Desulforamulus hydrothermalis Lam5 = DSM 18033: one gene and its partner. The protein of the gene in region 2 interacts with the protein of the main gene of each other region in a pairwise test. Links are inferred from orthologs where the notes say so. Each region holds a gene or a part of one and is shown on either strand. Other genes may lie near its edges.

The links.
Region 1: the proteins of nusG (region 2) and rho interact in binary tests that used the Escherichia coli proteins (3 or more experiments, as listed by UniProt). The link is inferred for Desulforamulus hydrothermalis Lam5 = DSM 18033 from one-to-one orthologs.

Annotation. Positions count from the first base shown.
Region 1 is NZ_CAOS01000010.1:91,178-103,135, forward strand. What follows is about bases 3,323-6,320. They hold rho (transcription termination factor Rho), read left to right. Parts: upstream 3,323-4,136; coding sequence 4,137-5,504; downstream 5,505-6,320. Other genes in these bases: fsa (fructose-6-phosphate aldolase), read left to right, coding at 3,323-3,404; DESHY_RS07925 (DUF2062 domain-containing protein), read left to right, coding at 3,569-4,075; DESHY_RS07935 (peptidoglycan DD-metalloendopeptidase family protein), read left to right, coding at 5,576-6,320. Also shown: DESHY_RS07895 (Yip1 family protein), read left to right, coding at 1-362; DESHY_RS07900 (response regulator), read left to right, coding at 471-875; DESHY_RS07905 (hypothetical protein), read left to right, coding at 956-1,645; DESHY_RS07910 (class II fructose-1,6-bisphosphate aldolase), read left to right, coding at 1,854-2,708; more of fsa, read left to right, coding at 2,754-3,322; more of DESHY_RS07935, read left to right, coding at 6,321-6,487; DESHY_RS07945 (hypothetical protein), read right to left, coding at 6,853-7,089; rpmE (50S ribosomal protein L31), read left to right, coding at 7,439-7,639; DESHY_RS07955 (DUF1385 domain-containing protein), read left to right, coding at 7,747-8,625; prfA (peptide chain release factor 1), read left to right, coding at 8,615-9,682; prmC (peptide chain release factor N(5)-glutamine methyltransferase), read left to right, coding at 9,799-10,665; DESHY_RS07970 (HoxN/HupN/NixA family nickel/cobalt transporter), read right to left, coding at 10,735-11,415; DESHY_RS14045 (hypothetical protein), read right to left, coding at 11,319-11,585; DESHY_RS07975 (L-threonylcarbamoyladenylate synthase), read left to right, coding at 11,619-11,958. UniProt on the Escherichia coli protein: Facilitates transcription termination by a mechanism that involves Rho binding to the nascent RNA, activation of Rho's RNA-dependent ATPase activity, and release of the mRNA from the DNA template.
Region 2 is NZ_CAOS01000007.1:21,165-32,886, forward strand. The notes cover bases 5,325-8,086. They hold nusG (transcription termination/antitermination protein NusG), read left to right. Parts: upstream 5,325-6,322; coding sequence 6,323-6,850; downstream 6,851-8,086. Other genes in these bases: tuf (elongation factor Tu), read left to right, coding at 5,325-5,446; rpmG (50S ribosomal protein L33), read left to right, coding at 5,664-5,813; secE (preprotein translocase subunit SecE), read left to right, coding at 5,921-6,274; rplK (50S ribosomal protein L11), read left to right, coding at 6,881-7,309; rplA (50S ribosomal protein L1), read left to right, coding at 7,362-8,051. In the rest of the region: DESHY_RS04675 (Mini-ribonuclease 3), read left to right, coding at 1-108; thyX (FAD-dependent thymidylate synthase), read left to right, coding at 228-965; DESHY_RS04685 (hypothetical protein), read left to right, coding at 984-1,142; 23S rRNA (guanosine(2251)-2'-O)-methyltransferase RlmB, read left to right, coding at 1,174-1,920; DESHY_RS04695 (NYN domain-containing protein), read left to right, coding at 1,924-2,436; RNA polymerase sporulation sigma factor SigH, read left to right, coding at 2,740-3,384; more of tuf, read left to right, coding at 4,244-5,324; rplJ (50S ribosomal protein L10), read left to right, coding at 8,238-8,774; rplL (50S ribosomal protein L7/L12), read left to right, coding at 8,827-9,204; DESHY_RS04765 (ABC transporter permease), read left to right, coding at 9,670-10,428; DESHY_RS13325 (ABC transporter ATP-binding protein), read left to right, coding at 10,433-11,524. UniProt on the Escherichia coli protein: Part of the processive rRNA transcription and antitermination complex (rrnTAC). The complex forms an RNA-chaperone ring around the RNA exit tunnel of RNA polymerase (RNAP).

The DNA of each region.
Region 1 (11,958 bases), on a different replicon or contig from region 2:
TTTTCTACAGTGCCCTGCTGCACCTGCTGGCGGAATTTTACGGCGGCCGGGGCCGGGCCCGCACCGTTTTTGTCATTTACGGCCTGGCCGGCCTGCCGGAAGTATTTTTAATCCCCCTTAACGTGCTGACCGCCCTGGCGGCACCCGCCCAGGCGGCGCTGCTCAACACCCTGGGCAACCTGGTTACACTGGTTTGGGGAACCGTTTTACTGACCATCGGCCTGCGGGAAGCCCACCGGATAAGCACCGGGCGGGCCCTGGCAGTGATTGTCACGCCGGTTTTGGCCGTGCTGGCCCTGGCCCTGGTTACCCTGGTGGCACTGGCCGGCACCCTGTCCGCCTTGCTGCCTGCCACCTGGTAGCATTATTAAAATATTGCAACAGTGCCAATTTTTTCTGCAGGTATAACCCCCGGGCCGTCGAAAAAATATAAAATCTGCGCTGTATGAACCTGGGGGGTGCCGAATAAAATGAGTAACAACGTTGATGTGCTTATTATTGACGACCAGCCGGGCGTCAGGCGATTGCTGTTGGAAGCGCTGGCGGAGGAAGGATTGGCCGTTAAAGCAGCCGGCAGCGGGGCAGAGGGCCTGCAAATGCTGGCCGCCTGCCGGCCTTACCTGGTGCTGCTGGACATGAAAATGCCCGGCATGAACGGGGTGGAAACCCTGCAGGAAATACGCAGGCATGACATGACTTTACCGGTGGTGATGATGTCTGCTTACGGCGACCTGGAGGTGATGGAGCAAACCAGGCATCTGGAAGTGACGCATTATCTTAGCAAGCCCTTTGACTTAGACGAAGTGCGGCTGCTGGTCAGGACAGTCCTGGCCGAACGCCTGCCCGTTAAAGGGCGGCAGGCTGATATTGGCTGAAGCACGACCGGTTATTTCATTTTCAAAAAAGGAATTTACCTGCCGGCGGCGAACTCTTATGCAAAGAGGAGGTTATTGAGGTGCTTATAACCACAGCCACCACATTAGCCATTCGCTGTCCGGAGTGCGGCGCATTAGAATTTCATAACCTCTCCCGCTTTGCCCTGTCCGGCCGGGGCAAACTGCAAATTAGCTGCTCCTGCGGCGCTTTCCTGCTGGGGGTTGTCAGCAAATCGCCCGGCAGCTACTGGCTGCAAATACCCTGTGTTTTCTGTGAAACCAAGCACATTCGGGAAATCTCCGGCACGCGGCTCTGGGGCCCGCAGACCCTTCACCTCACCTGCCCGGAATCCGGGCTGGAGCTGGGCTACCTGGGGCGGGCGGAAGAAGTAAAAGCGCTGGCGGAATCCCTGGACACCGGCCTGGAAGCCCTTATGGAAGAACTGGGTTATGACGATTACTTTACCAACCCGGCGGTAATGCACCAGGTTATGGCCTGCCTGCAAGAGATTGCCGACAACGGGGGCCTTTACTGCCAGTGCGGCAACAACCACATCGAAGTGGACGTATACCTGGACCGCTTGGAACTGCACTGCAAAGAATGCGACAGCATCAATATTGTTTATGCCGAAACCGAAGAAGACCTGCAGGTCATTCAACAGGTAGACACCATCGAACTGACCAAACACGGCTTCAAGTTTCTCGACAGCCTTGCCAATACCCCCAAACTAACCAAAAAAACCCGGCGCAAGCGAAATAAACATTCCTAGCAACATAATTCCGGGCAACCCTGGCCATACTGTAAAGCAAGTCAGGGACGGCACCATTTGCTGTTACTGTTTGCCCGGGCCACCGGGCAAGTGCCGACAGCTTCCGCCGGAAGTTTTCAGAAATAAACGCAGTAACCCGTCATACCGGCCCGGACGCTGTCCGGGCCGTTGTCAATTTGGTTCAGTAAAATTTTAAGGAGGTTTTGTTATGCCGCTGGTATCTGTCAAAGAACTGTTACAACGTGCAGAAGAAGGAAAGTACGCCGTTGGCGCCTTTAACGTCAACAACATGGAAATTGTTCAGGCCATCGTGGCGGCGGCGGAAGCGGAAAGGGCGCCGGTGATCATGCAGGCCAGCCAGGGCGCCATAAAATATGCCGGCATCGAGTATATTTACGCCCTGGCCAGCCTGGCCGCAGGCCGGGCCAGCGTGCCGGTGGCCCTGCACCTGGACCACGGCACCAGCTTTGAGCAGTGCATGAAGTGCATCCGGGTGGGCTTTACTTCAGTGATGATTGACGGTTCAAAACTGCCCCTGGAAGAAAACATTGCCCTTACCAACAAAGTGCTGGAGGTGGCCCGGGCCACCGGTGTGTCGGTGGAAGCAGAGCTGGGCAAAATCGGCGGCACCGAAGATGATATTCATGTGGACGAAAAGGACGCTTTCTTCACCGATCCGGAAGAAGCCCGGTATTTTGTGGAAAAAACCGGCGTGGATGCCCTGGCGGTAGCCATCGGCACAGCCCACGGCCAGTATAAAGGGATACCTCAATTAGACTTCCCCCGCCTGGAAAAAATTGCCGGCCTGGTTAAAATACCCATTGTACTGCACGGTTCCTCCGGCGTGCCTGACGAGGCGGTGCAAGAAGCCATCCGCCTGGGCGTGCGCAAAGTAAACATCGATACCAACATCCGGGAAGCCTTTACCGCCGCCTGCCGTCAGGTGCTGGACAGCAACGCCAAAGAAATTGATCCCCGCAAAGTATTAGGCCCGGCCCGGGAAGCAGCGACCCAGGTCATCAGAGAAAAAATCAGGGTCTTTGGCAGCGCCGGCAAAGCCTAAAACCGGCCGGGCGGCCGGCCCACACATTAATCAGGAGGGACTACCATGCTGCTTTTTATCGATACCGCCAATGTCAACGAGATTCGTGCGGCCAATGAACTGGGCATTATTGCGGGTGTTACCACCAACCCTTCCCTGATTGCCCGGGAGGGGCGGGATTTTGCTGAAGTGGTCAAAGAAATAACCTCCCTGGTAGACGGCCCCGTCAGTGCGGAAGTTATCAGCCTGGAAGCGGCCGGTATGCTGCAGGAGGCGGTACAACTGGCGGCCATCCACCCCAACATTGTGGTAAAAATACCCATGACCGCCGAAGGCTTAAAGGCCACCCGGGCCTGCGCCGCCAGGGGCATCAAAACCAACGTAACGCTGGTTTTTTCAGCCAACCAGGCGCTGCTGGCGGCCCGGGCGGGCGCCACCTACGTCAGCCCCTTTGTGGGCCGCCTGGATGATATCGGCCACGACGGCATTGGCTTAATTTATGATATTGTTGAGATATTTGATAACTACGGCCTGCCCACCCAAATTATTTCTGCCAGCATCCGCCACCCGCTGCATGTGCTGCAGTCGGCCAAAGCCGGTGCCCATATCGCCACAGTGCCCTATAAAGTGCTGCTGCAGATGATCAAACACCCGTTGACCGAGCAAGGCATTGATGCTTTTCTGGCCGATTGGGCCAAGCTGCCCAAGCAGGGTTAAAGCGCGGCCGGCGGCTGACAGTTGACCAATCCTCCTGCCTAAGCTATACTGTAAACAGTGCCGGCGGGCAGCGCCCGCCGGCACGGCAAGTAGAAGAAAAGCCGGGCCTTTGCAGTGTGGCACAGCTGAGCCGGGCTTTTTCTGCCTTTTAGGAGGATTATGAGGTGGTCAGTATTGTCAGAAAATTAATCAACAAATGTAAGCAAACCTGTTTGGATTCCTACCACCGGCTCTTAAATCTCCCGGAGGCTCCCCGGCAGGTGGCCCAGGGAATCGCCCTGGGCGTTGCCTTTGACTTTTTGCCGGTTCCCTTTATCAGCATTCCCCTTTCCTTTTTGGTGGCCAAACTGGTACGGGTGCATGCAGTGGCCGCCACCCTGACGGTTTGTCTGTTTAAACCGGTGGTTCCCCTGTTTTTTACCCTGAATATTTTTGTGGGCAAACTGCTGGTGGGTTCGGCCCCCTCGCCCATCAGCGAAGAAATTGCCCACGGCGTTCCCCTGCTGACCAAAGCCCTGTTGCAAATTAAAGCCTTAGGTTTGCCTTTCCTGGTGGGCAGCGTGACCAACGCTGTCTGGGCCGGCCTGCTGGTTTATTATGCCGCCGTTAAGTTTTTAGAAGCCCGGCAAAAGGCCATAAAAAAAAACCCTGAAAGCCGCTGCTGCGAATAAAAGGTCGCAGCCCTGGCAATATAGGTGATAAACCACAATACGTTTTAAAGGTGGAGTGTACTTGTCTGAGCAAGATAAGCCTGTCAACCTGCAGGCTGATTTAGAAGCCAAAACCATGCGGGAATTGTATGCCATTGCCCGTGAGCTGGAAATTCCCGGCTATTACAAGCTGCGCAAGAAAGAACTGGTTTTTGAAATATCCAAACTGCAGTCCAAGCAAAGCGGCGTTTCCTTCGCCGGCGGGGTGCTGGAAATATTGCCGGACGGCTACGGGTTTTTAAGGCCGTCCACCTATGTGCCCAGCAACGACGACATTTATGTTTCGGTATCGCAAATCCGCCGGTTTGATTTGCGCACCGGCGACCTGGTTTACGGCCAGGTGCGCAAGCCCAAAGACAACGAGCGGTATTACGGACTTTTGCGGGTAGAACAGGTCAACGGCGGCCGGCCGGAGCTGGCAGCCGAACGCATGCACTTTGCCGGCCTGACACCCCTTTATCCCCAAGCACGCATCCGGCTGGAAAACAGCCCCGACAGGATTTCCACCCGCGTCATCGACCTCATTGCCCCCATCGGCAAAGGGCAGCGGGGTCTCATCGTAGCCCCGCCCAAAGCCGGCAAAACCATTCTGATCAAAGAAATTGCCAACAGCGTTACCGTTAACCACCCGGAAATTGAACTGTTCATCCTGCTAATTGACGAAAGGCCCGAAGAAGTAACCGATATTGAACGTTCGGTAAAGGCGGAGGTTATCAGCTCTACCTTTGACGAGCCGCCGGAAAACCATGTCAAGGCTTCCGAGATGGTGCTGGAGCGGGCCAAACGGCTGGTAGAAAGCGGCCGCCACGTCATGATTTTACTGGACAGCATCACCCGCCTGGCCCGGGCTCACAACCTGATCATTCCGCCCAGCGGCCGCACCCTGTCCGGCGGCGTTGACCCGGCGGCCCTGCACAAGCCCAAGCGGTTTTTCGGTGCGGCCCGCAACGTAGAAGAAGGGGGCAGCCTTACCATCCTGGCCACCGCCCTGGTGGAAACCGGCAGCCGCATGGACGATGTAATCTTTGAGGAATTCAAAGGCACCGGCAACATGGAGCTGATATTAGACCGGCGGCTGGCGGACCGGCGGCTGTTTCCCGCCATCGACATCCAGCGTTCCGGTACCCGGCGGGAAGACTTGCTGCTCACCAAAGAGGAACTGGAATACGTGTGGAGCCTGCGCAAAGCCATTGCCGGCATGAGCCCCCTGGAAGCCCTGGAAAACCTGCTGGAACGCATAAAAAACAGCAAAAGCAACCAGGAAATACTGGGCGATTTTAAGCCCAAAAACCGGCTGCAGGCGGCAGCCGCCGAGCCGGGCGAACCGGCAAGCGCCCTGCCGAAGCGAGCCGGCCGCAGAAAAAGTGCGGCAGAAACTGCCAGGCTGTAGAACAGCCATGTATATTTTCCTGTCACCTCGGGCAAACTATTAACAGTTTGCTTATTTCGAGGTGATTTTTTATGAGCATTCAGATAAATAAAAAATTCCTGGCGGCCGCCCTGGCCATTGTCCTGGCGGTTGGCGCCCCGGGGCCCGGGCCGGCCGGCGCCGGCCTGGAGGAACTGGTAACCGACGGGGCATATACCCTGCCGGCGGCCCGCCCGGTGGCAGCAGTTAAACAGCCGGCCGCCCTGGCCGGCAGCCTGCCTATGGAATACCGGGTGCGGCCCGGCGATACCCTGTGGAGCATTGCCGGGCGGTGCGGCCTTACGGTGGCTGAACTGGCAACTGCCAACAACATTAACGAAGCCGAAATATTAGCGGTAGGGCGTACCCTGACCATTCCCGGCCGGGAGGTTTGCTACCACCTGGTGGCCGGCGGGGAAACCCTCTCCCACATTGCCGGTCAGTACGGCATTTCCCTGGACGAGCTGGTTAAGGCCAACCACCTGGCCAACCCCCACTTAATCCGGCAGGGCGACCGGCTGATCATACCGGTATCCGGCCAACCGGCCACAGCCCTGGCGGGGCAGGCCGGCAAAATACAACTGGGGGGCTGGGCCTGGCCGGTGGCCGGCGAGATTACCTCCTCCTTCGGTATCCGGGGCGACCGCCCCCACGAAGGGATTGACATCGGTGCCGGGGCAGGCGCCACCATCACCGCTCCGGAACGGGGCCGGGTAGTCTGGGCCGGTCCCCGGGGCACCTACGGCCTGACGGTAATTTTGGATCACGGCGGCGGTATCCGCTCCCTCTATGCCCACTGTGCCAAACTGCTGGTGCAAGAGGGGCAAACCGTAGAACGCCGCCAGCCCATTGCCGAAGTGGGCAGCACCGGCCGTTCCACCGGGCCCCACCTGCATATGGAAATCCTGCGTCAGGGGATACCCCTGGACCCCCTGATGTTTCTTACAGACAAACTTTTTGTATAAAAAACCCCTATCCGCAGGATAGGGGTAAAACATGGCCTTATGAAATTGTCCGTAACGCCCGCCCCTGATCGGCCCGCTTGCTAACTGCCGTTTCATTTGCTCGCCGGGGGCTGCCCTCCGGAAAAGCAGCCCGCTGCCTGCGCCGAAAACCGGGGTCAAAGGCTGCTGCCTTATGTGTGCAGGGGTGAGGACGTCTTTGCATGTGTTGAAGTGATGGCCGGGACGGCCCGGGGCCCGTACTTGGCTGCCTGGGCCCGGCAGTGCCGCCGGCTGTGCCGCGCGGGAACATAAGGCATCTAAGCAAGAAGGGGAAATATAAATAAATCGGTCATGCCGGCATGAAAACCTTGCCAAACAGGTGATTTTCAAGACGGGTGGCAAAAATGACCACCCCGGTTATCACGCCCCTTTCCTAACATCATCTGCTGCCTGGTTGGTGGCCTGGGATGGCCGGGATCTCCGGCTTGGCCCGAGCCACCGGCCGGGCCGCTGCCGGGGCCCGGCGCCGCCTGCCGCTCCCGGCAGGGCCGCCTGTGCGGCGGGCCGCAGGGCCAATTAATGAAGGCTTGGCTGGATTCAGGGGAGCAAGGTACTGCATACATATTAATCGCCTCCCTCAACATGCAGGTTCAGTCCAGGAACCAACCATATTGAATTGTCGGCTTTCCTGCCAAAGCTAACGGAGCTGCCTGCTCCCGGCGGGGGTATGACCCCTCCCCGCATCATAAATGCTTTTGCCGCAGGAATTAAGGTGCCAATTTCCACTTTTTGGCATCCGATTATATAATACGCCGGCCGCCGCAAAATTCCTTTTTATGGAAATGATTTTTTTCTTATACCAGGCAGTTAACCCGCTCTTGTCTGCCGTTTTTTTCTGTGCTATAATATCGTCGTGTGTTTATAAGCAGCTATTATCGGGTATGCATTTGCTGGAGAAAGAAGGTGAGTGTAATGAAAGAAAAAATTCATCCTAACTATAATGAAGTAGAAGTTAAGTGCGTGTGCGGCAACACTTTCAAAACCGGTTCCACCAAGAAGGAGATTAAAGTGGAAATTTGCTCCAACTGCCATCCCTTCTACACCGGAGCCCAGCGGCAAATTGAAGTAGGTGGCCGGGCCGAGAAATTCCGTAAGAAATACGGCTTGAAATAGCTTGGTTAGCAGAGCGGCGGCTCTGCTTTTTCCTTATCAGGGCCTTCCGGCGGGAGGCGGTTCTCCGGAGCCGTCCCCCGCCGGAGGGCGGCAGGGAGGAGAGTAATATGTCTTTTCAATATGGGGGCCAGGCGGTTATTGAAGGCGTGATGATGCGGGGGCCGGATCACCGGGCGGTGGCCGTGCGCCGGCCGGACGCCACCATTGTTATTGATGAAAAACCGGTGGGTTCCCTAACCCGGCGTTTTGCCTTTCTCAAACTGCCCTTCGTGCGGGGCGTGGTGATGCTGTTTGAATCCCTGATGATGGGCCTGGAAGCCCTGGCCTTTTCGGCCGAACAGGCGGCGGGGGAGGAACCGGAGGAAAAAATAAGTAAATGGGAAATGTTTTTAACCATTGCTTTTTCCCTGGGCCTGGCTATCCTGCTGTTCATTGTCATTCCTACCGCCCTCACTTACTATACCGCTGCGGCCATTCAGGATAACTTTATCCGCAACCTGGTGGAGGGGGCCATCCGCCTGCTGATTTTTCTCGGCTATGTGGCCGGGGTGGCCCGGCTGCCGGACATCCGGCGGGTGTTTATGTATCACGGGGCCGAACACAAAGTAATTAATGCTTACGAAGCGGGCGGCCGGCTGACCGTAGAGGAAGTACAAAAGTTCTCCACCCTGCACCCCCGCTGCGGCACCAGCTTCCTGCTTATTGTTATCCTCATTAAAGTGGTTATTTTCTCCGGCGTTACCGCGTCAGGTTTATTTGGCCAGATATTCTTTCGCATCCTGCTGTTGCCGGTGGTGGCCGGGGTAGCCTATGAGCTGCTTAAACTGTCCGGCAAGTACCAGGACCGGGGTCTCTGCCGCATCTTTATTGCGCCCGGCCTCTGGCTGCAAAAGCTGACCACCCGGGAGCCGGATGACAGCCAGGTGGAAGTAGCCATTAAAGCCTTTAAAGCAGTCCGTAAGGAAGGTGACATCAATGTTAGCTAAACTCCAGGCGCTGGAGGACAAATACCTGCAACTGGAAAGCCAGATCAGCGACCCGGCGGTGATGGCCGACCGGGCCAGATGGCAGCAACTGGTAAAAAGCCATTCGGAACTGGGCGAAGTGGTGGATGTGTTCCGCCGCTACAAAAAAGCCCGGCAGGATCTCCAGGATAACAAGCAGATGCTGGAAGAAAAACTGGAGCCTGATTTCCGGGAAATGGTTGAACTGGAAATAGAAGAATTAGAAAGCAAAATTGAAGAATTAGAGCAAAAGCTAAAAATACTGCTGCTGCCCAAAGACCCCAACGATGAGAAAAACGTCATCATGGAGATCCGGGGCGGCACCGGCGGCGAAGAAGCGGCCCTGTTTGCCGGCGACCTGTTCCGCATGTACTGCCGCTATGCCGAAAAGAAAGGCTGGCGCACCGAGGTGATTGATGCCAACGAAACCGACCTGGGGGGCTTTAAAGAAGTTACCTTTGTCATTGAAGGCAAGGGGGCTTACAGCACCCTGAAATTTGAAAGCGGCGTCCACCGGGTGCAGCGGGTGCCCGCCACCGAGAGCGGCGGCCGCATCCACACTTCTGCCGCCACGGTGGCCGTCCTGCCCGAGGCGGAAGAAGTGGATATTGAAATCAACCCCAACGACCTCCGCATCGACCTGTTCTGCGCCAGCGGTCCCGGGGGCCAGTGCGTCAACACCACCCAATCGGCGGTGCGCATTACCCACCTGCCCACCGGCACGGTGGTGTCCTGCCAGGACGAAAAGTCCCAGCATAAAAACAAAGAAAAGGCCATGCGGGTATTGCGGGCCCGCCTGCTGGACAAAGCCCAGGAAGAACAGCAAAAGGCCATTGCCGGCGCCCGCAAATCCATGGTGGGCAGCGGCGACCGCAGCGAGCGCATCCGCACCTACAACTTCCCGCAAAACCGGGTTACCGACCACCGCATCGGCCTTACCCTGCACCGCTTAGAAAGCGTTCTGCAGGGAGAATTGGACGAACTTATCGAAGCCCTCATCACCACCGACCAGGCCGAACGCCTGAAGGCGGAACAATAAACCTTGCTGCCGTAAACCGGCCGGCAGCCCGGCTGCCTGCCCTTTAAACCCGGGGTCTGTCTGCCTGCAAGAGGCTGGCAGGCCCCGCTGCAATATTCACCAAACGAGGGATTCCCATGCTAATAAAAGAAGCCCTGCAAACAGGCCGTCAGTTTTTAACCTGGCACAACATTCCGTCCGCCCACCTGGATGCCCGGGTGCTGCTCTCCCATGTGACCGGCTTGGATTACACCGCTTTGCTGCTGCAGTCCCGGCAGCCGCTGACCGCCGAGCAGCAGCAACAATACCGGCGCCTGTTGGACAGGCGGGCCTATGGCGAGCCGGTGGCTTACCTGACCGGGCACAAAGAGTTTATGGGCCTGGACTTTATCGTAACACCGGCGGTGCTGATCCCCCGGCCGGATACCGAGCTGCTGGCAGAAACCGCCCTGGCCCATTTGCGGCAACAGCCCGGCCCGCTGGCCGCCGACGTGGGCACCGGCAGCGGCGCCATAGCCGTCAGCCTGGCTTGCCTGCTGCCCGGCCTGCGGCTGTGGGCGGTGGACTTGTCGGCCGAGGCCCTGGCCGTCGCCCGCCAAAATGCCCAACTGCACCGGGTGGACCACCGGATAACCTTCCTGCAGGGCAACCTGCTGGCACCGCTGCCGCCGTCCCTGCAGGGCCGCCTGGATGTTATTGCCGCCAACCTGCCTTACATCCCCAGCGGCGAAATAGACGGCCTGATGCCGGATGTTAAAGATTACGAACCTCACCTGGCCTTAGACGGCGGCCTGGACGGCCTGGATCTTTACCGCCGGCTGGTGCCCGCCGCCCACCGTTTCCTGAAGCCCGGGGGCCTGCTGCTGATGGAAATCGGCCCCGGCCAGGGAGAAGCCGCCTGCCAAATGCTGCCTCCGGAAGATTGGCAGGCCGAAGTAAAACACGACCTGGCCGGCCGCCGGCGCCTGGTCACCGCCCGCAAAATAACCCGGGCGCAAAAATAAAGTGGTTTTATGTTCCCCTGCCGGCGACTTATCGAAGCGCCGGCAACAGCATTTGAGGAGCGAAAGGGCCTAAGTGACAATTTGGCTTAGGGCCCGGTAAGCGGTGAGGGCGCCGATTAACGCAATTAACAGGCCGCTCAGCCGGGGCAGCAGGCGCCAGGGCCCCCGCTCAAACAAATTGCCGGCCAGGGCCGACAGCTTAACAAATGCCAGCCCCACCGCTATCAGCGCCACCGCCCCGCCGACCCCAAAGGCCAGCACCAGCAGCAGGCCGCTTGCCAGGGCGCCGCTGCTGACCGACAGCAGCAACACCGCCAGGGCGCTGGGACAGGGCAGCAGGCCGTTGGTAAAACCCAGCAGCAGCACGTCCGGCAGGTTGCCGGAGAACCGGCGCGCCGGCCCGGCTGTCCCGCAGCCGCAACTGCAGGCAGAGTTGCGGCGCAGCAGCAGACGCAGCCCCACCGGCACAATAATTATCCCGGCCGCCAGTTTCAGCCAAAGCTCCAGGCGCTCCCGGGGCAGCGGGGCGCCGGCCAGGGCCACGGCCGCCGCCGAGTGGGCCAGCACCGCCATGACCACAATTACCAGCGTGTGTGTTACCGCCGAAGTAAGGCCCAGCAGTATGGCATCCCGCGGCCGGCCCCGGGACATAATTAAATAAGCCCCCATAATGCTTTTGCCGTGCCCCGGCTCCAGGGCATGCAGCGCCCCGATGCCCAGGGCAGAGAAAAAATAAAACCAAAAATCCACATCCATTCCTCCCGCACAGCCATGCCCGGCTGCTCATCAATTCCCAACCGGCACTTGCCGCCGTACAAACCTTTGCCGGCCTGGCCGGCAGTCAACACACTGTCACCAAATTGTATGCCGGCCGCCCGCCCGGATATACCGGGCCGCCTTGGCATAGCCGGGAAAAACATGATATAATTTCCACCATAAGGACGGAGATAATGATGCAACATAAAGACACCCAAGTGTGGCAATTGGATGCCCGCTGCCCGGAGCCGGCCGTGATTGACCGGGCGGCGGCAATTATTAAAGCCGGCGGCCTGGTGGCCTTTCCCACCGAAACGGTTTACGGCCTGGGCGCCAACGGGCTTGACCCGGCGGCCGTGGCGGGCATCTACCGGGCCAAAGGCAGGCCCTCAGACAACCCGCTGATTTTGCATGTGGCCGACCGGGCCATGGCTCACCGCCTCAGCCACCGGCTGCCCCCGGCGGCCGCCCTTTTAATGGAAACCTTTTGGCCCGGGCCCCTTACCCTGGTGGTACCCCGGGCCGGGGAGATTCCCC
Region 2 (11,722 bases):
CATGCCACCGCTCTGGAAGCGCTGATAGGTTATCTGTATTTACAGGGCAATGAGGGCAGGATTGACGAAATTATCGGCTTGGCCATAGATGCCCTCAAGCGTGGCTGAACCCGGCCGGGAGGGCCTGTTTGAGCGGCGCCAACGGCTACCGCAGCTAAAGGGGAACATAAACCACCGGTAAGGGGTGTCGCCCCTCTGATAAAATTTATTTTTAGGAGTTACGTAAAGTGGGGAAAGCTAATTTAAAGGTCCGCCTGCTGGAACACACGCCAAACCCGGAAAAGCTGGTGGCCATGGCGGCCAGGTTGTGCTACTCGCCGGCACAAATAGATGACCTGGCGGCCAATGTGGCCCAATCTGACCAGCAGGCTTTTGTAAAAAAATTACTGGACATGGGACACTACAGCGCTATTGAACATGTTTCTTTTACATTTGGCATCGAAGGGGTTTCCCGGAGCCTGCTGGCCCAGTTAACCAGACACCGCATTGCCAGTTTCAGTGTACAGTCCCAGCGGTATGTAGGGGAAACCCGGGAGCATAATGCCCGGGGCACCTTTGAATACATCATCCCCGAGACCATTGAAAAGCTTGGGCCGCAGGCGGTGGCAGAATTTGCGGCACAGATGGCGCAAATTCAAACCTGGTATGACGGGTGGGTAGCTAAATTGGGAGGCGGCAGATCGGCTTATGAAGATGCCCGGTTTGTGCTGCCCAACGCAGCCGAAACGAAAATTGTGGTAACTATGAATGCCAGGGAATTAAGACACTTTTTTAACCTTCGCTGTTGCCGGCGGGCCCAATGGGAAATTCGCCGGCTGGCGGAACAAATGCTGCACCTGGCCAAAGAAGTGGCACCCGTGCTTTTTGCCGATGCCGGGCCGCCTTGCCTGGCCGGCCCCTGTCCGGAAGGCCAACTGAGTTGCGGGCAGCGGGAAGCCGTGCGTCGCAGGTACGGGGTAACATAAAAGCGGAGTGTGGATAAAATGATAACTCCCGTAATTATTCTTGTGCTTTGGGGCATAGCCCTTTTGCTGGGCGTCCTTGGCGTGGTGACCCGGCGCAGAAATCTGCTGCTGGCCGGCATGGCGGCGGCTTTGGCCGGTTTGGGGCTGACCTTATGGCTGAAAAATACCTTGCAGTAAACGCAGCTTAACCACCGAAAAGTATGGAGGTATGGTTGACGTGAGTGAAATGATTGCCGGCAGAAATCCGGTCCGCGAAGCTCTCCGGGCGGGACGTCCCATTAATAAGATACTGGCCGCCAGGGGAACGGCGGCAGGCCCGTTAGCCGAAATTCTGCACCTGGCCAGGGAGAAAAATATTCCGGTACAAATGGTTGAACGAGCCCACCTGGATAAACTTAACCAGGGCATGCCTCATCAGGGGGTTATTGCTTATGCTGCTGCCAGGGGCTATGTGGAAGTGGAAGATATACTGGCAGCGGCTCATGCCAGGGGGCAAGATCCGTTTATTGTGCTGCTGGATGAAATAAACGACCCCCATAACCTGGGGGCCATACTGCGTACGGTGGATGCAGCCGGCGCCCACGGGGTCATTATACCCCAACGAAGGTCGGTGGCCTTAACCTCAGCTGTGGCCAGGGCTTCGGCGGGGGCGGTGGAATATGTTCCGGTGGCCAGGGTTACCAACTTGGATCAAACTATTCGGCAGTTGAAAGAAAAAGGGCTTTGGGTAGTGGGGGCGGATATGGCGGGCCCTCGGGTATACTGGCAGGCCAAACTGACGGGGCCGCTGCTTTTGGTCATCGGCGGGGAAGGAAAGGGAATCGGCAGGCTGATTAAAGAGCGATGTGATATGCTGGTCCGGTTACCCATGGCGGGCCAGGTTGGATCACTCAACGCCTCGGTGGCAGCTGCGCTTTTGATTTATGAAGTGGTACGCCAGAGAGGGTTGGGCTAATCAATGCAGGAATTTTATGTGGTGGACGGGTATAACATCATCCATGCCTGGCCGGAGTTTGCCGGCATGATTGACAGCGGGTTAGACCATTGCAGGGACAAGCTCGTTCATATACTGGCCAACTTTGCCGGTTTTGAGGGCAGCCGGGTTAAAGTGGTTTTTGATGCCCACCTCGTAAAAAGAGGCATTGAGCACCGGGAAACCGTGCACGGCATTGAGGTATACTATACCCAGGAGGGCGAAACTGCTGACTCGTTAATTGAAAAAATTGTCGGGGACCTGGGCAAACAGGGCACGGTTTATGTAGTAACTTCTGATTGGGATGAACAAAAAATTATTTTTGGGCGGGGTGCTTACCGCTTGACACCCAAAGAATTCAGGGTTCAGGTTATAAAGGCTAACCGGCGAAGAGAGGAAGAGTTTAATCGGCCCAACCCCACCGAGGGCTATCTGGAGGACAAGCTGCCCGCGGAAATCAGGCAAGTATTAGAAAAATGGCGACGCAGCAAGAATTAAGTACACCTGGCCGGGGGCTATTTTGCCTTGACGAGCCTTTTTAACATAAGCTATAATTAGTCATGTAACTTAACCAGTTAGCGCATGGGGCTGCATGTGCGGCTGGGTAGGCCAGACCCCGGGTTAGAATTACGGATGACAGGCGGCAAGGAAGCCTGGCCCTGCCGGGAATGCCGGTTACCAGGGTTCTTTTCAGACATGAGGTGATATGTTCTGCAGCAGTTTTAGAGTGCCTGCCAATATAGTCATGCTTTTCTGAACTGTTTGAAATTTCTTAGAGACAAGAAAGCGGGGGCGATAATTTTGAATTCAAATGCACAAAGAGAAGTTTCCGGCGGATATCAAATTATGGTGGATGAGGATGTCGTTGAATTTGCGCGCGAGGGCGACGACGCAGCGCTGGAGTACTTGATTAATAAATATAAAAACTTTGTGCGTGCAAAAGCCCGCTCATATTTCCTGATTGGAGCCGACAGAGAAGATATTATTCAGGAGGGCATGATTGGCCTTTATAAAGCCATTCGCGATTTTCGCATGGACAAGCTGTCTTCTTTTCGCGCCTTTGCCGAACTGTGCATTACCAGGCAGATTATCACTGCCATTAAAACAGCAACCAGGCAAAAACACATCCCTCTTAATTCGTACGTTTCGTTAAATAAACCAATTTACGATGAGGATTCAGACCGCACCCTGTTAGATGTAATTTCCGGGTCAAAAATAACAGATCCGGAGGAACTCATTATCAGCCGCGAAGAGTTTGATGATATTGAGGAAAAGATGGGCGAAATCCTGAGTTCACTGGAATGGAAGGTGCTCATGTCTTACCTGGAAGGAAAGTCTTACCAGGAAATTGCAGAAGACCTTAACAGGCATGTTAAATCTATTGACAACGCCTTGCAGAGAGTAAAACGCAAACTGGAAAGATACCTGGAAAAGCGTGAAGCCTAGTCAACCGGTTAACTGATGTTCTATAAGAAATAAATACTACACGATGATGCTTTTTACCTTTATTTAAGGTTAAAAAATTTTTTCGTTAAAAACAGTTAATCTTGCCAAACAATACATGACAGCAGGTGTTGACACCGAGTGCTTCATCTGCTATTATAATCAATGTTCGGTGCCGGCGTAGCTCAATTGGCAGAGCAGCTGACTTGTAATCAGCAGGTTGCGGGTTCGAGTCCCATCGCCGGCTCCACCCACGGAGGGATTCCCGAGTGGCCAAAGGGAGCAGACTGTAAATCTGCCGGCGAACGCCTTCGAAGGTTCGAATCCTTCTCCCTCCACCAGATTTGTTACACAGGCAAAAAACTCTTGATTTATGGCGAGTGCCTGTGTTATAATAAACATTGCTGACGCGGGATAGAGCAGTTGGTAGCTCGTCGGGCTCATAACCCGAAGGTCGAGGGTTCAAGTCCCTCTCCCGCAACCAAATGCTGCTATAGCTCAGTAGGTAGAGCGTATCCTTGGTAAGGATAAGGTCACCGGTTCAATCCCGGTTAGCAGCTCCAGTACTTACGGCGGTGTAGCTCAGTTGGTCAGAGCACACGGTTCATACCCGTGGTGTCACTGGTTCGAATCCAGTCACCGCTACCAGTCCGAAAGAACCTGCCCGGTTGGAGCAGGTTCTTTTGCGTTTTGTTGATATAGAAAAGAAGTGTCAGAAAAAAGAAGGATTTTTGTCTTTCTTATCGAATCTAGCTATGGATTTTCAGTTAATAGGTATAAACCATGCTTAAATCTGGAAATAACTTTAGAGATGAAAAATCTCTGGCTAAATTCCGAAAAACGGAGGAGGAGAAGTTAACCCATGGCTAAGGCTAAATTTGAACGTACCAAACCCCACGTAAACATTGGTACCATCGGTCACGTTGACCACGGCAAAACTACCCTTACCGCTGCCATTACCGTAGTTCTGTCTACCACCGGCGGCGCCCAAGTTAAGCGTTACGACGAAATTGACAACGCTCCCGAAGAGCGTGAACGCGGTATTACCATTAACACCGCCCACGTAGAATACGAAACCGCTAACCGTCACTATGCTCACGTTGACTGCCCGGGTCACGCTGACTATGTTAAAAACATGATTACCGGTGCGGCCCAGATGGACGGCGCCATCCTGGTTGTATCCGCCGCTGACGGTCCGATGCCGCAAACCCGTGAGCACATCCTGCTGTCCCGTCAGGTAGGCGTACCCTACATTGTGGTATTCCTGAACAAAGCTGACATGGTAGACGATCCCGAACTGCTTGAGCTGGTGGACATGGAAGTGCGCGAACTGCTGAACTCCTATGAATTCCCCGGCGACGACACTCCCATTATTGCCGGTTCCGGCCTGAAAGCCCTGGAGTGCGGCTGCGGCAAGCGTGAGTGCGAATGGTGCGGCAAGATCTGGGAGCTGATGGATGCAGTAGACTCCTACATTCCCACCCCTGAGCGGGATGTTGATAAGCCCTTCCTGATGCCGGTAGAAGACGTGTTCTCCATTACCGGCCGTGGTACTGTGGCTACCGGTCGTGTTGAGCGCGGCCAAGTAAAAGTACAGGATGAAGTGGAAATCGTCGGTCTTAACGACAAGCCCCGCAAGACCGTAGTAACCGGCGTAGAAATGTTCCGCAAGCTGTTAGACTTTGCGCAAGCCGGTGACAACATCGGTTGCCTGCTGCGCGGTGTTGACCGTAAAGAAATCGAGCGTGGCCAAGTGCTGGCAAAACCCGGCAGCATTAAGCCCCACACCAAGTACGAAGCAGAGGTATACGTCCTGACCAAAGAAGAGGGCGGCCGTCACACCCCCTTCTTTAACGGCTACCGTCCTCAGTTCTACTTCCGTACCACCGACGTAACCGGTGTGGTACAACTGCCGGAAGGCGTAGAAATGGTCATGCCCGGCGACAACATCAAGATGAAGGTGGACCTGATCACCCCCATCGCTATTGAGGAAGGCCTGCGCTTTGCTATCCGTGAAGGCGGCCGTACTGTAGGCGCCGGCGTAGTAACCGCCATCCGCGAGTAACTGATTAACAATTTTCCTAAAAGGAGTGACCCCGGTCACTCCTTTTTTGCATAAACCGCAAACTGGTATATAAAACCAATTAAAGAGACATAATACCAATATGGTACGTTGCCACAGGATAAGTATTGACATCCAACAATACATATGATAAATTTGTTAAGGTATATTACTAGACATCTCTGCCCAAGTCTTTTTTCGTTTTAGGGAGGTGGCAACAGTGCGAGTAGGCGTAACTCTGGCTTGCACCGAATGCAAACGGCGCAACTACACCACTACTAAAAATAAAAAGAACGATCCCAACCGGATCGAACTGAAAAAATATTGCAAGTGGTGTCATACCCACACAGTTCACAAAGAAACCAGATAGTTAAGCCGCCAACCCCAAGCGTTACCATAATCGGCCGCATTCCGTAAGGGGTTTTATTCGAGGCACTACTGGTGTAAACAAAAAAGTTAAGGATGTGGCGTTTTTCAATGGCTGTGCAAAAAAAGACACTCAAAAAGGCAAGCGCTGCCAAGGAAACAGCGGCAACCAATGAAACCGGTGGGGCCGAGAATAAAAAGGATGCGGCCCCTAAGGATGCTGCTAAGGCTGCAGCTAAAAAAGAACCCGCCAAGGCGCCCAAAGCGTCTTTTAGTGAGCGTATCGGCAGCGTAAGCAAGTACCTGCGTGGCGTTCAGAACGAGCTGAAAAAAGTTCACTGGCCCAGCCGCAAAGAGCTGGTTACTTACACTGCGGTGGTGCTGACTTCGGTTGCCGTGCTGGCTGTTGTCATCTGGGTGGTAGATTCGCTTCTCAGCTTGGGCGTAAAAGGCATCATTTCCTAATTGTAAACAAGGGGGTGGGGAACCCGTCTGGCAGGGTTCCTTTTGCTGATGAGTACACAATGGTATGTTGTGCACACTTATTCCGGTTATGAGAATAAGGTCAAAGCCAACCTGGAGAAGCGAATTGAATCCATGAATATGGAAGATAAAATCTTTCGTATTCTGGTGCCCATGGAAGATGAAGTGGAAATTAAAAACGGCAAGAAAAAGGTTTCAAAGAAAAAAGTATTTCCCGGATACGTTCTGGTAGAAATGATTATGACTGATGATTCCTGGTACGTGGTGCGCAATACGCCGGGAGTAACCGGTTTTGTCGGCACAGGTTCTAAGCCTATCCCGTTAAGCCAGGAAGAAGCCAAGGCCATTATTAAGCAGATGGGCTTGGAAGAACCGAAAACCAGGATTGACGTCAGTGTTGGCGAAAATGTCAAGGTAATTGACGGGCCCTTTGAAAACTTTGCAGGTGTGATTGAAGAAATTTACCCTGAAAAGGGTAAAGTTAAAGTTATGGTATCAATGTTTGGACGTGAAACTCCCATCGAGCTTGATTTTTCTCAAATTGAAAAAATGCTTTAAGCTTGTAGGTTGTAAGGAGGTGGACTGGATATGGCCAAAAAGGTAGCTGCCATAATCAAACTGCAAATTCCGGCCGGTAAAGCCACCCCGGCGCCCCCGGTAGGTCCTGCCCTGGGTCAACACGGGGTAAACATTATGGCTTTTGTCAAACAATATAATGAAGTTACTGCAGCGCAAGCCGGCTTGATTATTCCGGTTGAAATTACAGTATATGAAGACCGGTCCTTTACCTTTGTTACTAAAACGCCTCCTGCAGCAGTACTGCTGAAGAAGGCTTTAGGTATAGAGACCGCTTCCGGCGAGCCTAACAAGAAGAAAGTGGGTAAACTGCCCCGCTCTAAAGTTAAAGAAATCGCCGAATTAAAAATGCCTGATCTCAACGCTGCCAGCCTGGAGGCTGCCATGCGCATGATTGAAGGCACCGCCCGCAGCATGGGCGTAGAAATTGTAGAAGGATAGCTTCATCCGGTGGGAGGATGTAGTCCGCTAGTACCACAAAGGAGGGAAATACATGCCCAAAGAAGGGAAAAAGCTTCAGGAAGCCCGGAAGCAGTATGATAAAAACACTCTTTACGAGCCCCTGGAAGCTATGGAGCTGGTTAAAAAGACCGCTCCCGCCAAATTTGATGAAACTGTTGAAGTGGCCTTCCGCTTGGGGGTTGACCCCCGGCACGCCGACCAGCAACTGAGAGGTGCGGTTGTGCTGCCCCACGGAACCGGTAAAACCAAAACCGTACTGGTCTTTGCCAAAGGCGAAAAAGCCAAGGAAGCTGAAGCGGCCGGTGCAGATTTTGTCGGCGCCGAGGAGCTGGTAGAAAAGATTCAAGGCGGTTGGTTGGGATTTGATGTAGCCATTGCCACCCCGGATATGATGGGGATGGTTGGTAAACTGGGTCGTGTTCTGGGCCCCCGTGGTTTAATGCCCAACCCCAAAACAGGTACTGTAACCTTTGATGTAGGGCCTGCTGTAAAAGATGCCAAAGGCGGTAAGATTACTTACCGTACCGATAAAGTCGGTATTGTTCACGCACCCATTGGTAAGGTTTCTTTTGATGCCCAAAAGCTGGCTGAAAACTTTAAAACCCTGGCTGATACATTGCAGCGTGTTAAGCCTGCTTCCGCCAAGGGTCAGTACATGAAGAGCATCACCGTTTCCTCTACCATGGGCCCGGGGATTAAAATTAACCCCAACAAGCTCTAGGGACTTTGCCCGGTTGCGACAACTGAATAAGTCCAGTCGTAGACAGTTGGTGTCCTTGACTTAATGGCTTAAGCCGCCAGCCGAGACCGGGTGAATTACTGCAAAAGTGTGAAGCATTGCGGGGAATTTTGCCTGTCTTGGCGAATTCCCCCTTTTGTTTTATTCCAGCGGAAGGAGGTGTAGCTCTTGCCGACCACAAAAGCTCAAAAAGCAGTTATGCTGGAAGAAATTAAAGAAAAAATGTCCCAATCCCAGGTTACCATTTTAGCTGATTTTCGCGGCATTTCAGTGGCTAAAATCACCGACCTGCGGGCTCGCCTGCGCAAAGCCGGCAGTGAAATGAAGGTGGCTAAGAACACCGTGGCCCGTATTGCCGCCCGGGAAATCGGTGTTGAGGGATTAGATCCCTACCTGGAAGGGCCTACGGTATTTGCCTTTGGTATTGAAGACCCGGTGGCTCCTGCCAAAATCCTTTCGGATTTTGCTAAGGAAGTGAAACAAGGGGTTGACATCAAAGCCGGTATTTTAGAAGGCAAGGTGATTGATGCCAACGGCGTCAAAGCCCTGGCCGACCTGCCTTCCAGAGAAGTATTGCTGGCCAAAGTACTGGGTGGCATGCAGGCTCCCCTGTATGGCTTTGCCGGCGTACTGGCTGCCAACCTGCGCAATCTGGTTTATGTTCTGGATCAGGTGCGTCAGCAAAAAGAGAGTCAAGCATCTTAGTTTGTTCCGTTGCTTAAATTATTTATAAATTTTGAGGAGGTACAAGATCAGTATGTCTAAAGTAGCTGAAGTATTAGAAATTGTTAAAGGCCTTACCGTGCTGGAACTGGCCGAACTGGTAAAAGCTTTTGAAGAAGAATTTGGTGTATCTGCTGCTGCTCCGGTGGCCGTTGCCGCTGCACCTGTAGCCGGTGCTGCTGCTCCCGCTGAAGAAGAAAAAACCGAGTTTGATGTTATCCTGGCTAATGCCGGCGACAAGAAGATCAACGTTATTAAAGTTGTGCGCGAAATCACCGGTCTGGGCCTGAAAGAAGCTAAAGACCTGGTTGACGGTGCTCCTAAGCCCATCAAAGAAAAAACCACCAAGGAAGATGCTGAAGCTATCAAAGCTAAGCTCACCGAAGCCGGCGCTACTGTTGAAATTAAGTAATAAGTTTATTGTGACCGGTTTATAAAGACAGGGAGGGTATGCCTAAAGCAGTACTATGGGCATACCCTCTTTGTTTGCAAACAAGCTGCCGGATTGATCAGATAAAAAACCGGCCTGTTCTGACAGTCCCGGAGGGCCGCCCGGGTTGTCAGAAAAGTCTGCCTAAATCTTGACGTATTTTTGCATGTACTGTAAAATATACCCTAATTGGCAAATAACGTTGGGGAACGTTGTTTGCCCTGAACAAAATTATCTTGTTTCTCCGAGCCGGTTGTCCTAAGGCTTTATGCGACGGATTGCCGGCCGCTAGGGTAAGCCGGGAAACCGGTTTGCCTCCCGTGTGGAAAGGAGAGTGATGAAGATGTTACGGCCAGGTCATTGCTTTCCGCGACCTGGTTTTGTTGTTATTGCAGCGCTAATAAATCTATGCCGATATGCAAATTAAATTTGGGAGTTGACCGCATTATGGACCTTATTGTCAACGGCGTCAGGGAAGCGTTAATCAGCTTGTTCGGCGGGGACCCCGAAGTATATCAGGTTACTTTCTTAACATTAAAGATTTCCGGCCTTGCTACCCTGATAAGCCTTTTTCTGGGCATCCCGGCCGGCGTGTTTTTGGCTCTGCGAAATTTTCCCGGCCGCGGCTTTATAATCAGTCTGGTGAATACCGGTATGGGCCTGCCGCCGGTGGTGGTTGGATTATGGGTAAGCATATTGCTTTGGCGGTACGGCCCACTGGGATTTTTAGGGCTGATGTACACGCCTGCCGCTATGGTGATTGCCCAGGCGGTAATTGCTACCCCGATTGTTACGGGTTTTACCATTGCGGCAGTACAGCAGATAAAACCGCAGTTGCGCCTGCAGATACTGGCGCTGGGCGCTTCCCGGCGGCAATATATGTGGCTGTTAATGCGGGAGGCCAGGTTGCCGCTGCTGGCTGCCGTTATTGCCGGATTTGGCGGGGTAGTATCCGAAGTGGGAGCTTCCATGATGGTGGGAGGCAATGTCAAGGGGTACACGCGGGTATTGACAACGGCCACGGTGATGGAGGTTTCCAAAGGAAATTTTGCGGCAGCTATTGCCTTAAGTGTTATATTGTTATTATTGGCTTACGGTGTTACGTTATTACTGACCCTGCTGCAGCAGCAGGGCGAAACAACCGCTTCCGGCCACCGGGGAAACCGGTTGTTAAATTTCATGGGTAAACGGCAGAAAAGCAGGTGAAAAAATGCAGGGGCAGCAGGTAATTTTGCAGGTCAAAAACCTTTGTTGGGGAGTGGCAGGAAGGACTCTGATCGACATTGACAATTTTGTTTTGCATAAGGGTGAAACAATTGCCCTGATCGGCCCCAACGGCGCCGGCAAAAGCAGCCTGGTAAAATTGTTAGCCTTGCTGGAAAAACCCTGGCAGGGGGAGATTATTTTTGACGGCCGGCAGGTGACGGGCAGCCCCTTACAGGTAAGGCGTCAAATGGCCATGGTCTTTCAGGAAGCCCTGTTGCTCAGCGGTTCGGTGTTTGGCAATGTGGCACAAGGGCTGCGCTTCCGGGGACTGCCGCGAGATCAAATAGCCCGCCGGGTAAATTACTGGCTTAAAAAATTGCAAATTGCACATTTGGCAGATCGGCATATCCGTTATCTTTCGGGAGGTGAAGCACAAAGGGTAAGCATTGCCAGGGCTCTGGCGCTGGAACCGCAGGTGCTGTTTTTGGATGAACCCTTTGCCGCACTGGATTTACCTACCCGGATAACGCTTATTGAAGAAATCGGTGAAATTATTAAAGCTACCGCCACAGCCACCGTTTTTATTACCCATAACGTGGAAGAAATTCCTTTGCTGGCCGGGCGGGTGTGCGCTATGTCAGCGGGCAAAATAGTGCAGGATTGTTCCACCGAGGACATCTTCCGCTATCCTGTCAATGAGGAGGTGGCCAGGCTGGTGGGCATTGAAAATGTTTTGCAGGGGGTTGTTCTGCCGGGCGGCAGGACAGCACAGGTGGGCGAGACGGTGATAAGTTTTGTTGCCCGGCAGGATTACCGGCCCGGTACCAATATTAACCTGTGCATCCGGCCGGAAGACGTAATTTTAATTGAAGACCGCAAACCGGACGGCGGTCCTAACCTATGCCGGGGCCGGGTAACCAAGATTTATCCGTTAAGCAGCCAGCTGAAGCTTACAGTGGACTGCGGGTTTTCCATAACCTTGCAGGTTAACAAAGAACTTTTCTTTGCCGGCAGGGTGCGGTCGGGCAGTCTGGTTAACATCATGCTGCCGCCTGAAAAAATATATGGCTTGCCATTGACAGACAGAGGCATTTAAACTTTAATGCCAAAATAAAAATCCCAATTTTTTTCGTCAACAGACAAAAAACCACCTTGACAAATACTGCCACTTGTGCTAACATTACAAAATGTCATTCTGTGGATAACCTAAAATAAACTTGGTTAGGTGGCAAAAATTGTGCATAATTTTCTGCATAAATGGCCAAAATAAAGTAGATAAGGCGTTATAGTGTTT